Regions from separate parts of the Kaistia algarum genome, predicted to be linked through region 1. Evidence: predicted binding sites of a transcription regulator. Region 1 holds the regulator's gene; each other region holds the start of a gene.
The links. Region 1 encodes LexA, which represses DNA repair genes until DNA is damaged. Its sites were predicted from a motif close to TGTTCNNNNTGTGTTCNG; they were not measured.
Positions count from the first base shown of each region.

Region 2: the regulator LexA is predicted to act here: its motif matches at 1,649-1,666, upstream of dnaE (DNA polymerase III subunit alpha).
Region 3: the regulator LexA is predicted to act here: its motif matches at 1,698-1,715, upstream of OSH05_RS08870 (ImuA family protein).
Region 4: the regulator LexA is predicted to act here: its motif matches at 1,719-1,736, upstream of OSH05_RS24135 (DNA recombination protein RmuC).

Region 1 covers NZ_JAPKNJ010000002.1:59,408-62,615, forward strand. The annotation lists gene OSH05_RS13635 (ComEC/Rec2 family competence protein) at 1-1,518, shown strand, start outside; gene lexA (transcriptional repressor LexA) at 1,512-2,210, opposite strand; gene OSH05_RS13645 (efflux RND transporter periplasmic adaptor subunit) at 2,524-3,208, shown strand, end outside.
Region 2 covers NZ_JAPKNJ010000002.1:888,852-892,059, reverse strand. The annotation lists gene OSH05_RS17405 (TM2 domain-containing protein) at 1-76, shown strand, start outside; gene OSH05_RS17400 (Gfo/Idh/MocA family protein) at 270-1,256, shown strand; tRNA gene OSH05_RS17395 (tRNA-Ser) at 1,469-1,540, opposite strand; gene dnaE (DNA polymerase III subunit alpha) at 1,929-3,208, shown strand, end outside.
Region 3 covers NZ_JAPKNJ010000001.1:1,821,386-1,824,593, reverse strand. The annotation lists gene OSH05_RS08875 (Y-family DNA polymerase) at 1-823, opposite strand, end outside; gene OSH05_RS08870 (ImuA family protein) at 789-1,667, opposite strand; gene OSH05_RS08865 (sugar phosphate isomerase/epimerase family protein) at 1,858-2,691, shown strand; gene OSH05_RS08860 (DnaJ domain-containing protein) at 2,679-3,208, opposite strand, start outside.
Region 4 covers NZ_JAPKNJ010000005.1:33,581-36,788, reverse strand. The annotation lists gene OSH05_RS24140 (DUF924 family protein) at 1-487, shown strand, start outside; gene OSH05_RS24135 (DNA recombination protein RmuC) at 514-1,686, opposite strand; gene def (peptide deformylase) at 1,829-2,383, shown strand; gene fmt (methionyl-tRNA formyltransferase) at 2,397-3,208, shown strand, end outside.

The DNA of each region.
Region 1 (3,208 bases):
CGCCAATCGGGCCTGGCTCATGTCCTGTCCGTGTCCGGGCTCCACATGGTGCTCGTCGCCGGCTTTGTGTTCTGGGCGGTCCGGGCGGCACTGGCGCTCTCTCCGGGGCTGGCGCTCCGCCGGCCGATCAAAAAATGGGCCGCTCTCGCCGCGCTCGGCGTGACCTTCTTCTATCTGCTGATTTCCGGCCTCGATGTGGCGGCGCAGCGCTCCTTCATCATGACCGGCGTCGTCTTCCTCGCGATCCTCGTCGACCGGCGGGCGATCTCCATGCGCAATGTCGCGATCGGCGCCTTCGTGGTGCTGGCGCTCAGCCCCGAAAGCCTGCTGGTGGCCGGATTCCAGATGTCTTTCGCCGCGACGATCGCGCTTGTCGCCGGCTTCGAGGCGCTGTCGCGGCGGCCGCGCGGGCTTCGACCGGTTTCGCACTCGCGCTTCGGCTCGGTGCTGCGCTGGTTCGGGCTGCTTATCGGCGGATTGGCGCTAACGTCGCTGCTCGGCGGGCTCGGCACCACGCCCTTCGCGCTCTATCACTTCCAGCGCATGGCGCCGCTCTCAATCCTCGCCAATGTCGCGGCGATGCCGCTGGTCGATTTCCTGGTCATGCCGCTAGCGCTGCTCGCGGTGCTCGCCATGCCGTTCGGGTTCGAGGCCCCGTTTCTATGGGTGATGGGCGTCGGCATCGACGGCATGTCCGACGTGGCGCGGACGGTGAGCGACTGGTCGGAGGGGACCGGCTCGGCGGCTATGCCTTCCGCGGCGTCGCTGCTCGTCTTCATGGCAGGTTTCCTGTGGTTGGCGCTGATGCGGGAGCGCTGGCGCCTGGCCGGGCTGGTGCCGATGCTGGTCGGCGGCGCGCTGGCGCTCTATCCGCATCGGTCGGACATCATCATCGCTCCGGATGGGCGGCAGGTCGCAATCCGCACGGGCAATGGCAGCTACCAGATCCTGGCGCGAAAGATCGACCCTTTTATCGCCGGCATATGGCTGAGAGCCGATGGCGACAGTCGCGAGGCGAAGGACCCGGCGCTCATGGCCGCGACGCGCTGCGATGCCTCGGGATGTGTGGCGCCTATGCCGGATGGCCGGCTCGTCGCACTGGCGCTGGAGCGCGATGCGTTTGCCGATGATTGCCGGAGCCCCGTACTCATCGTAACGCCCATCGCCGCACCGACGGGCTGCGCCGCCGAGGTCGCAACGATCGACCGCGATCGTCTCGCTCAATCCGGGTCGATCGCGCTCGATCTGAGGCCTGTCGCTACCCGAAACATCGCTGATCCGCCATCCGCCGACAAGGTCATCGCCGCGGCGACGGAATACGATTCCGCAGTCCGCCATACGCTCGACGACGAGGACGTTCCGGCACCCGAACCTGGAAGCCCGCAGCCAAGAGCGGGCCCGGCGCCGCTCGACGCCGAATTTCTCGTCACGACGGCCTTCCCGCGTGTCCGCCGTCCGTGGATGCCGCCCTATGACGGCGACGACGAACCCGAAACCGGCGGGGCAGGGGCTCAGTAGCGACGCAGGAGGCCGACCAGCCGACCCTGGATGCGGATCCGGTCCGGCCCGAATATGCGCGTCTCATAAGCCGGATTGGCGGCTTCCAGCGCGATCGAGGCGCCACGTCGGCGCAGCCGCTTCAGCGTCGCCTCCTCCTCGTCGACAAGAGCCACGACGATGTCGCCCGAATCGGCCGCGTCGGTCTTGCGGATCAATACCGTGTCGCCGTCGAGGATGCCGGCTTCGATCATCGAATCACCGCGAACCTCCAGCGCGAAATGCTCGCCCCCACCCAGCATTTCCGGCGGCACGGTGATCGAATGGCTCTGTGTCTGGATCGCCGAAATCGGCACACCGGCGGCGATGCGGCCCATAACGGGAACGATCACTGGCTCCGGCACGTCGCTGTCGGTCTGCCGCATCTTGCCGAGGCTGCCTTCGATGACGCTCGGCGAGAAGCCGGCTCGCTTGGGCCGCTGCATGGTCGGCGCCATCGCCTCCGGCAGACGGACCACATCGAGCGCGCGGGCCCGGTTGGGCAGGCGGCGGATGAAGCCACGTTCCTCCAGCGCTTTGATCAGGCGATGGATGCCGGACTTGGACCGAAGGTCCAGCGCATCCTTCATCTCGTCGAAGGAAGGCGGCACGCCCGTCTCCTTCAACCGTTCATGGATGAACATCAGGAGCTCATACTGCTTGCGAGTCAGCATTGGTCGGTCCACGCCACGAATTGCCGGATACGGAACGGTCTGCGATTCGGCGAAGAATCATCAAGTACAAACCGCGAACAAAGTACATGTTCTATATGTGTTCCGCAAGCTGGCGGCGCGATCTTCGTGGATTGACAGGAATCGGACCAGGGATCGCCCGCATGCCACACCTCCTTAATAATCGCCGGACTAGATCGTCCCGCTATGGCGTCGCGCCGGAGCCTGAGGCAGGATCGGAACGAGATTCTGGCTCTGCCGGCAGCAGGCGGAGCTGAGGGATGCGTGCGTCGGGCAATCGAGGCTGAGGGGACAGATGGTCAAGATTGGACAATGGCGGAAGCCGGCAGGCGGGCTCCCGCTGGTCGTGGCGGGTCTGGCCGCTCTGTCGCTCGCAAGCTGCAACGACAAGAATGAATATGTGCCGCCGCCGCCGCCGAAGGTGACCGTCGCTCCGCCGCTTCAGCAGGATGCGACGCTCTATATGGAGCTCACCGGCAATACGACGGCGATCAACCAGGTCGATCTCTCGGCGCGCGTCCAGGGCTTCCTGACATCGATCAACTATGTCGATGGCCAGACTGTGAAAGCTGGTACCACGCTGTTCGGCATACAGCGCGACACCTATCAGGCTCAGCTCGACCAGGCGAATGCGGCGGTCGCCTCGGCCCAGGCGGCGCAGGAAAACAAGCAACTCGAATATAATCGCCAGTCGACGCTGGTGCAGCAGCAGGTCGCATCCGTCGCCAAGGCCGACGACGCCAAGGCCCAGCTCGATCAGGCGATCGCCGCGACGCAGCAGGCGCAGGCCGATGCCGAGGTCGCGACGATCAATCTCGGCTACACCGAGGTCAAGGCGCCGTTCGACGGCATCGTCTCCAACCATCTCCAGGATGTCGGCGCGCTGGTCGGATATAGCGGTCCGACCAAGCTTGCGACGATCGTCCAGATGGACCCGATCTATGTCTATTTCACCGTCAATGAACGCCAGGTGCTTCTGA
Region 2 (3,208 bases), 830 kb from region 1:
CCTCTTCCTCATCCCCGGCATGGTCCGCGACAGGCAGCAGGCACTGAGGGAACGATACGCGGCGCACGGGCTGTAGGGACGCAACGCTTTCGCCGGTGATGGCCACCGGGCCCTGGCGACGTATGGACGCCGCCCGCATCGGGCAGGGCCTGTTCGATGCGCCTCCGCGGAGGCATCGGTCCCACGAGGGCTGGAAGGGGAAAACCGCGCTGCGTAACGTCGGAAGCGGTCGAATCGTGGATAATTTCTGAAAGAAACGGGAGGCAAAGATGTTTCGCTGGGGTGTTCTGTCGACGGCTCTCATTGCCCGGGAGCAGATGATTCCGGGTATCCAGCAATCGGGCAATGGCGTCCTCCAGGCGATCGCCAGCCGCGACGAGGCGCGCGCTCGCGAACTCGCCGATCGCACCGGCGCGCCGCTGGCGTTCGGTTCCTATGACGCGCTGCTCGCTTCCGACGCGGTCGACGGGGTCTATATCCCGCTGCCGACCTCCCAGCATGTCGAATGGGCGATCCGCGCCGCCGACGCGGGCAAGCATGTGCTGGTCGAGAAACCGCTGGCGCTGAAGGCTGAGGATATCGGCGCGGTGATCGAGGCGCGCGAGCGCAACGGCGTGCTGATCAGCGAGGCCTTCATGGTCGTGCACCATCCGCAATGGATCAAGGTGCAGGAGCTCGTCGGCTCCGGCGCGATCGGGCGGCTGCGCCACGTCCAGGGCGCCTTTTCCTACTTCCTCACCGATCCGACCAACATGCGGAACATCCCAGAGCTCGGCGGCGGCGGTCTGCCCGATATCGGCGTCTACCCGACCGTCTCGACCCGCTTCGTGTCGGGCAAGGAGCCGAAGCGGCTGCGCGCCACGGTCGAGCGCGACCAGACTTTCGGCACGGATATCTATTCGGTCGTCAACGCCGATTTCGGCGATTTCGACCTCTCCTTCTACATCGGAACGCAACTCGCGGCCCGCCAGCTCATGGTCTTCCACGGCGACGAGGGCTTTATCGAGGTCCGCTCGCCCTTCAATGCCGGCCTCTATGACGACCACCGGATCGAGTGGCACAACAGATCGCATGACGAGGCCCGCATCCTGCGCTTCCCCGGCACCCATCAATACCGCCTCGAAGCCGAGGCCTTCGTGCGCGCGGCGCGCGGCGAGACCCAGCGCATCTTCACGCTCGAGGATTCGGTGAAGAACCAGCGCGTGATCGACGCGATCTATGCAAGCGCCGACGCGGGCGGCTGGGTGGAGGTGTAGAACGCGGCCGATCCCGGCGCCGTTACGCGCAGGCGCGCTGTCGCTCCATGTCGTCTCGCACGACCCCACCCATCAGGTCACGGCGCACAAGCTGCCGCCAGCCATGACGGGGGGCGACGCGGATCGGCTGGGGACGGTGGAAGTCATCGCCGAACGGATCGACGCGCGGTCGCGAAAGCAAGGAGAGCGCGGGCCGTACAAAAAGCGCCTAGGAGAGTAGGCGGGACTCGAACCCGCGTCCTCTCGCTTAGCAGGCGGGCGCTCTATCCACCTGAGCTACCACTGCAACAGCCTTTCGAGGCAGGTCGTGTTCGCACGACGCAGCAACTATAGCGCGAGTCTACTAGAATTCCAAACTGAGACACTACCCCTAAATCCCGGCTGTTGACGAAAAGAACAAAACATGAACATATGGGGATATCGATGTGAATTCAGGGGATAAGCCGATGTCGATCTTGCTTCGCGATGCCGCCGCTCTCGTCGTTCTCGCTTCGTTTGTGGCGACCGTTACGCTCTGGTCGGATCTCGTCGCCCGCCTCGTCTGAGCTGCGTCTTCCGTTCTCCACAGGCGACGATGGGCCACGGCGTTGGCCGTGGACTATGGAGCGTCTGGGCGGGAGAATGGGGCACTAGGCGGCCCCCGAGTCGGGCGGGCGCGGCGGGAGACGAGCCATGGGCAGTGCGGAGCGGGCCGGGATCGTATCGAAGGTCGGCTTCGTGCATCTTCGCGTCCATTCGGCCTATTCGCTGCTCGAAGGGGCGCTGCCTCTCAAGAAGCTGACCAAGCTGGCGCTTGCCGACCAGATGCCGGCCCTGGCGCTGACCGATACCGGCAATCTCTTCGGTGCGCTGGAATTCTCGGAAAAGATGGTCGAGATCGGCATTCAGCCGATCATCGGCTGCCAGATGGCTGTCGCCTTTGACGATGGCTTCGAGCCGGGGCGGCGCGGCGCCTCTGCCGGGCGGCAACTTGCCGATCTCGTGCTGATCGCCGCCAGCGAGGCGGGCTATTGGAACCTCGTCCGTCTGGTTTCGCTTTCCTTCATGGAGAGCGAGGCGATCGACAAGCCGAATATCTCCTTTGCCGCGCTGGAGGCGGCAAGTGAGGGGTTGATCGTGCTGACCGGCGGCGCCAACGGGCCGGTCGACCAGGCGATCCGTGCCGGGCAGGGCGCTTTTGCCGGCGAGCGTCTTTCCCGCCTCGCTGCTTTGTTCGGCGACCGCCTCTATGTCGAATTACAGCGCCACGGCACGCCGGACGAGGCGCGCCATGAGAGCGAACTTCTGACGCTCGCCTATGGCATGGGCCTGCCGCTGGTCGCGACCAACGAAGCGTTTTTCCCGGCGCGGGGCGACTATGAGGCGCATGACGCGCTGATCGCGATCGCCGAGGGCGCTGTGATCGCCGAGGAGAAGCGCCGCCGGCTGACGGCGGAGCATTATTTCAAGACCCGCGCCGAGATGATCGCGCTGTTTGCCGATCTGCCTGAGGCGACGGCGAATTCGGTCGAGATCGCGATGCGATGCCGCTACCGGCCGATGAAGCGCAAGCCGATCCTGCCGCGCTTCGCTGGCGCCGATGCCGAGCCGGAGGCGGCCGAGGCCGCGGAGATCGAGGCGCTGCGGCTGGCCGCGCGCGGCGGTCTGGATCGTCGGCTCGAGCGCCACGGCCTCGCGCCGGGCCTCTCGGACAAGGATTATCGGGACCGGCTCGAATTCGAGCTCTCGGTCATCGAGAAGATGAAGTTTCCGGGCTATTTCCTCATCGTCGCCGACTTCATCCAATGGGCGAAATCGCAGGGGATTCCCGTCGGCCCGGGGCGTGGCTCGGGCGCCGGCTCGCTGGTCGCCTGGTCGCTGACCATTACCGATCTCGACCCGATGCGCTTCGCCTTGCTGTTCGAGCGCTTCCTCAATCCCGAGCGCGTCTCGATGCCGGATTTCGACATCGA
Region 3 (3,208 bases), on a different contig from region 1:
CACCGAAGAGACGTTGCAGCATTCGCGGATCGCGGTTCGGCCGGGCGGTCGCGACCGCGATGCGCCGCACGGCCCCGTCGACACGGTAGAAGCACGCCTCGAAGCCACGACCGCCCTCGCCGCGCGCCTCCAGTTCCCGCGCGAGTTGGCTGGCGAGAATTTTGAGCGTCGCGCTGATGTCTTCCTCGCGCACGACCGGCTCGAAGAAGATCCGCTCCGTCACCAGGACCGGCATCGGCCGGCGCGGCGAGATCGGGTGCTCGGCCCGCCCCGTCAGTCTTTCGAGCCGTTCGACGATGGTTGCGCCAAAGCGGGCGGCGAGCGGGGCGCGCGGCCGGTCGACAAGGTCGGCGATGGTTTTCAGTCCGGCGCGGGATAGCGCCAGCGTTTCGGCCTCGCCGAGGTCGAGTGCCGCCACCGGGAGCGGCCGGACGGCTTGCGCCTCGTGTCCCGGTTTGATGATACGAGAGCGGCCGGTACGGGCCAGCGCGCGGGCTGCCTCGCTCGCACCGGCGATGGCGCCATGGGCGGTGAGGCCGGATGCGGCCAGGCGGCGCAGCAGATCGCGGAACAGCGCCGCCTCGCCCTTGAAGATCGGCGCCACGCCGGTGATGTCGAGGATGAGTTCGTTGCCATCCTGGCGGGCGACCAGCGGCGTATAGCGCTCGCAGCCATCGGCGAGGCGCTCCATCAGCGCGTCGTCGGCCGCGCTATCGATATCGGCGACGTCCGGATCGGCGATGCGAGCCCGTGCCTCGGCGAGCGCGAGGCCGGGGCCGAGGCCGAGCCTAAGGGCCGCCGGATCCGGCGCGGCGATGCGCATGGCGCCCTTGACCTTCTCGACGATCAGCAGCGGCTTTTCCGGCGAAAGGCGGGAGAAGGAGCCCCTCGGCAGGCGGCGCAGCCGGTCGGAGGCGAGGAAGGGCAGCCGGATCGCGCAGAAGCGGCGGGGGTACGAAGCGTCCATCGTCGCGGTTCCATTCAAGGCGCCACGGACCGCCGGCCGGTCCGTGGCGATGGCGCAATAGGGTCAGATCGAAGGTCGGATGGCCCGGCGCATCGAGGGCGAGTGGCTGCGCGGGAGCGGAGCGGACTTCCCAGCGAGTCTCGGCGCTGCCGGGCATCGGCCGGGCGCCTGGTCGCAGCAGGAACAGCGTGACGCCGGACGCCTCCGCCGCGAGGACGAGCCGGCGCTGCGTCGTCAGGTCCAGCTCCTTGGGCTCGCCGAAGGGCTCGATGAGGACAGCGCCGATGGCGGTGCTGCGTGCCGCCTCGATGCCCGCCCGCAGCACGCAGACGGCATGGGAGAGACGCACAAGCACGAGTCGCGCGGGGTCGAGCCCGAGCGCGCTAAGCCCGTCGACATGGAGTTCGCCGCCCTCGCGCGCCGCATGATCCTGCCTTATCCAGACGATCGGGCGCTTAGCCGGCGCGCTGGCGAAGGCAAGCAGAGCGGCAAATCCGTTCGTCGCGACCTGGTCGCCGGCGGAGGCGGGATGGAATTCGTGCAGCGCGCCGCAGGCGAGCCCCCCGCCGAGATGGGCGTCGACCTCGCCGCGATCGATCGGGACGAGCCGGGACGCCGCCGGACGCGCAATCTCGCCCGCCGTCTCGATCGCCGCGATGCGCTGCCGCAATGCGGAAAGGGTCGACGCTTCCAAGCCCATCCTCGCCACCCGTTCTCCATCGTCGCTGTATGTTCATGATTTGTTCTATAACGACTCCGGATGAGGAAAGAGTCAACGTGGCTCATTGCGCGCCAAGCGGCGCTCGCTCAATATCGGCGGCCCATGAGGCCACTGAGCGATAATCCGCCTTGCCGCGTTCGACGCCCCAACCCCGTCCGAAAGAATGCCGATGACGGCTCCTTCGCCACCCCTCGCCGTTTCCAGCTGGAGCCTGCACCGGACGCTCGGCCTCACCTTTCCGAACCGTCCCGATCACGATGTCGCGACGCCGACGCCGCAGCCGACCTATGGCGAAGGGCGGATCTCCCTGCTTGACATGCCCGAATTGGTGCGCGGCCTCGGCATCGATCGCGTCGAGATATGCTCGTTCCATATCGCCAACCGCGATCCCGTCTATCTTGCGGAGTTACGGGCCGCGCTCGCGGCCAGCGGCATCACGCTGCAGACGCTGCTGGTCGAATATGGCGACATCACCAATCCAGCGACCGCCGAGCGCGATCTCGCCTGGATCGGCAGATGGATCGAGACGGCCGCCGAACTCGGCGCCGAGCAGGCGCGGGTGATTGCCGGTAAGGCTAAGCATTCCGCGGAGACGCTGGGGCGCAGTGTCGTAGGTCTCAGGCGGCTGGCGCGGCAGGGCGAGACGCTCGGCGTTCGGATCGTGACCGAGAACTGGTTCGATTTTCTTTCGACCCCGGCCGAGGTCCATAGCTTGTTCTATAGGCTGGACGGCGCCGTCGGGCTCAACGGCGATTTCGGCAATTGGTCCGGTCCCGGCAAATATGAGGATCTGAAAGCGATCTTCCGAATCGCCATCTGTTGTCACGCCAAGGGCGATTTCAGCGACGGCCAACTCGATGAGGAAGACTATGCAAACTGCCTCGCCGCCGCGACGGCGGCTGGCTTCCGGGGCCCTTACACCTTGATCTATGACGGCAGCGATCCGGACGAGATCGCCAATCTGGCGATCGAACGGGATTTTATCCGCAACTATTTCGCCTGAGACCCGGCCGCCGGGTGCTCGCCGGCTCTGGACAGTGCCGGCCGGGGGGCAGCCGCATCGGTCGGCCGTTTCGCAGGCTTCTCGTGTTCGAAGGAATAATCGGCCAAAAGCTCGATCGCCTTGGCGAAGACGGCCTCCTCGTGCCGGGTCTTCTCCGCGCTCTGCCTTGTGTCGGCGGCGCGCCGCTCCAGCAGGCCGCGGATGAAATTGTCGCCGGAATTCTTGCGGAAGCGCGCCGCCATCAATTCGGCCCGCTTCGCCTGCCGTTCCAGCTTCTTCACGCCGACGGCGATCTCCGCCTTCTGCTTGGTGAGCGTGTCGCGGATGGCGGCGACGAGGTCGACGGATTCAAACGGTAACTCGCTGTCGAGGACGGAGGCGACCAGTTCATGGATGCGCTCCATCGCGCGGGCGGCGATGTTCTCCGCGATCAGTTCGCCCTCATAGCCCGTCTCGTCATAGGCCTTGCGGCGATCGGGGTCGGAGAGAACGTCATAGGCGTGAGCGAGCGTATGGA
Region 4 (3,208 bases), on a different contig from region 1:
CGAAGCGATCCGCGCGGCCTTTGGCTCCGCTCTGGATGCGGTTTCGGCCGAGAACTGGGACCTCGCCGCCTTGCCGCGCGAGGCGCAGATCGGGCTCGTGATCTTCCTCGACCAGTTCCCGCGCAATCTCTTCCGTGCCGATCCACGGGCCTATGCCTATGACGAGCGGGCGCGGGCGGTGGCGCGCGATCTGGTCGAGAGCGGCGTTCAGCGCTTCTGCCTGATCGAGCGCTGCTTCCTCTATCTGCCCTTCGAGCACAGCGAGGCGCTGCGAGACCAGGACCTTTCCGTCCGCCTCTACGAGGAGCTCCTCGCCGACGCGCCAGTGGAACAGGCGGAAATCTACCGGAACTTCCTCACCTTCGCCGAGAAGCACCGGGCGTTGATCCAGCGTTTTGGGAGATTCCCGCACAGGAATGCCGAACTCGGGCGGATATCGACGGCGGAGGAGGTGGCATTTCTGGCGGAGAGCGGGCGGGGCTACTGACGGCGAGAGTGTCGAAGGAAGGCCCGCTACTCCCCCGCCAGCAGATCCCCCTGGCGGTCATAGGCCGGCGAGCCTTCTTCGCCGAATTCGAGCTGCTCGATCCGTGCGCCGCGATTCTTCAATTTGCGCGTCGAGATCAATATGTCGTCGATATCCTTCGAAGCCTGGCCGAAATGGGCCTGCAGCTTCAGGACGCGCTCGTCGACGCGGCCGACATCCTCCATCAGCTTCAGAACCTCTCCCTGGATCAGATGGGCCTGTTCGCGCATGCGCACGTCGCGCAGCACGGATTGCAGGACCTGGATCGAGAGCATCAGCAGCGACGGGGAGACTATGACGACGCGCAGCCGATGTGCCGCCTGCACGACGTCCTCGAAGCGCTCATGGATTTCGGCGAACACTGATTCCGACGGCACGAACATGAACGCCGTATCCTGCGTCTCGCCGGGGATCAGATAGCGCTCGGCAATGTCCTTGACGTGCTTGGTGACATCGCGGCGGAACTGGACTTCGGCGGCTCTCGCGAACTCGCCGCCCTCGGCGGCGCGGATGGCATTCCAGGCCTCAAGTGGAAACTTGGCGTCGATGACGAGGTCCGGCGCGCCGTTCGGAAAGGCGACGACGCAGTCCGGCCGGTTGCCATTGGAGAGCGTCGCCTGGAAGGCGTAACCGCCCGCCGGGAGGCCATCCTGGATGATCGCTTCCATCCGTCCCTGGCCGAAGGCGCCGCGCGTCTGCTTGTTGGCGAGGATCTGCTGCAGCCCGACGACCTGCGAGGAAAGCTCGGTGATGTTGCGCTGGGCATTGTCGATGACGGCGAGCCGCTCATGCAGGCGGCTCAGTCCCTCATGCGTATTGCGCGTCGTCTCGTTCATCGATTGGCCGATGCGGTGGCCAAACCCGTCGAGGCGCTCGGAAAGGCCGCGCACCAGGTCGGATTGGCGCGAGCCGAAGACTTCGGCCATGGTCTGCATGCGGCCGGTCATTTCGGACTGGATGCGGACCAGATCGGCGATGCGCTGTTGCAGTTCCGCGCCCTGCATATGCTGGTCCGCCTCCAGCGCCGCCCGCCGCGCCGCGCCGCGCCAGGCCAGAACGAGGACGAGAAACAGCATGAGCAGCGCAAGGCCGGCGCCGCCGAGCAGCGTCTCAGCAAGGGTGATCGGCCGGCCCGCGAGGGAAAAGAGAATATCCTGCATGGGCCGGACCATAGCAGATTTTCGTGCAAAACCAGATCAAAACATGAACATTGGGGCGGCGATTCCCCGAAAGTCGCGGCAATCCGCGATTGACCGGTTCGCGACGATTGCCTATTTCAGGCCAGCCAGCGTTGAGGTTTTCATGGCCAAGCTCGACATCATCACCCTTCCCGACCCGAAGCTCCGGCTCGTCAGCGCGCCGGTGGAGCGCGTCGACGACGATCTGCGCCGCTTTCTGGATGACATGCTGGAGACGATGTATGAGGCGCCCGGCATCGGGCTGGCGGCGATCCAGGTCGGCGTGCCGCGCCGGATCGTGACCATCGACGTGTCGGGTCGCGAGGATGGCGCCGAGCGGAAGCCGCTCTTCCTGATCAATCCCGAGATCGTCACCTCCGCCGAGGACCGCTCGACCTATGAGGAAGGGTGCCTGTCGATCCCCGACTTCTATGCCGAAGTCGAGCGCCCTGCCTCGGTGCGCCTGCGCTATCTCGATCGCGACGGCAAGCCGCACGAGATCGACGCCGATGGGCTGCTCTCGACCTGCATCCAGCACGAGGTCGACCATCTCGATGGCAAGCTCTTCATCGATTACCTGTCGCGGCTGAAGCGCGAGATGGTGGTCAAGAAATTCGTCAAGGCGGCGAAATCTGGCACCAAGCCCGAGTTCAAGTCGCACGCCAGCGAAGAGATGTGAGCATAGCCCGCCCATGAGCCTTCGCATCGTCTTCATGGGCACGCCGGATTTCGCGGTGCCGACGCTCACCGAGATCATCGGCCAGGGCCACGAGGTCGTCGCCGTCTATACGCGCGCGCCGAAACCGGCTGGAAGGGGTCTGGACGAGAAGAAGTCTCCCGTCCACCTCGTCGCCGACCATTTCGCTATTCCCGTGTTCACGCCGAAATCGCTGAAGGGCGAGGCCGAGCAAGAGGCGTTTGCCTCGCTGGACGCCGATGTGGCGGTCGTGGTCGCCTATGGGCTGATCCTGCCGCAGGCGGTGCTGGATGCCCCGCGCGAGGGCTGCCTCAATCTGCACGCCTCGCTGCTGCCGCGCTGGCGCGGTGCAGCGCCGATCCATCGCGCGATCATGGCCGGTGATGCCGAGGCGGGTGTGATGGTCATGCGGATGGAGGCGGGGCTCGATACCGGGCCCGTCGCCATGGCCGAACGGATCGCGATAGAGCCAGACTGGACGACGGGCGATCTGCATGATCGCCTGGCCCGGCTCGGCGCCGATTTGATGGTTCGCGCGCTGGCGGCGCTGTCGCGGGGCGGTCTCGATGGCGTGCCGCAGGCGGAAGCCGGTGTCACTTATGCCGCCAAGATCGACAAGGCCGAGGCGCGGATCGACTGGTCGCGGCCGGCCCGCGATGTTCACAATCATATTCGCGGCTTGTCGCCCTTTCCCGGCGCCTGGTGCGAGATGCAACTCGCCGGCAAGGCCGAGCGCGTCAAGGTGCTGCGCTCGACGCTGGGAGCCGGCTCCGGCGAGCCTGGAGCCGTTCTGGACGATCAACTCAC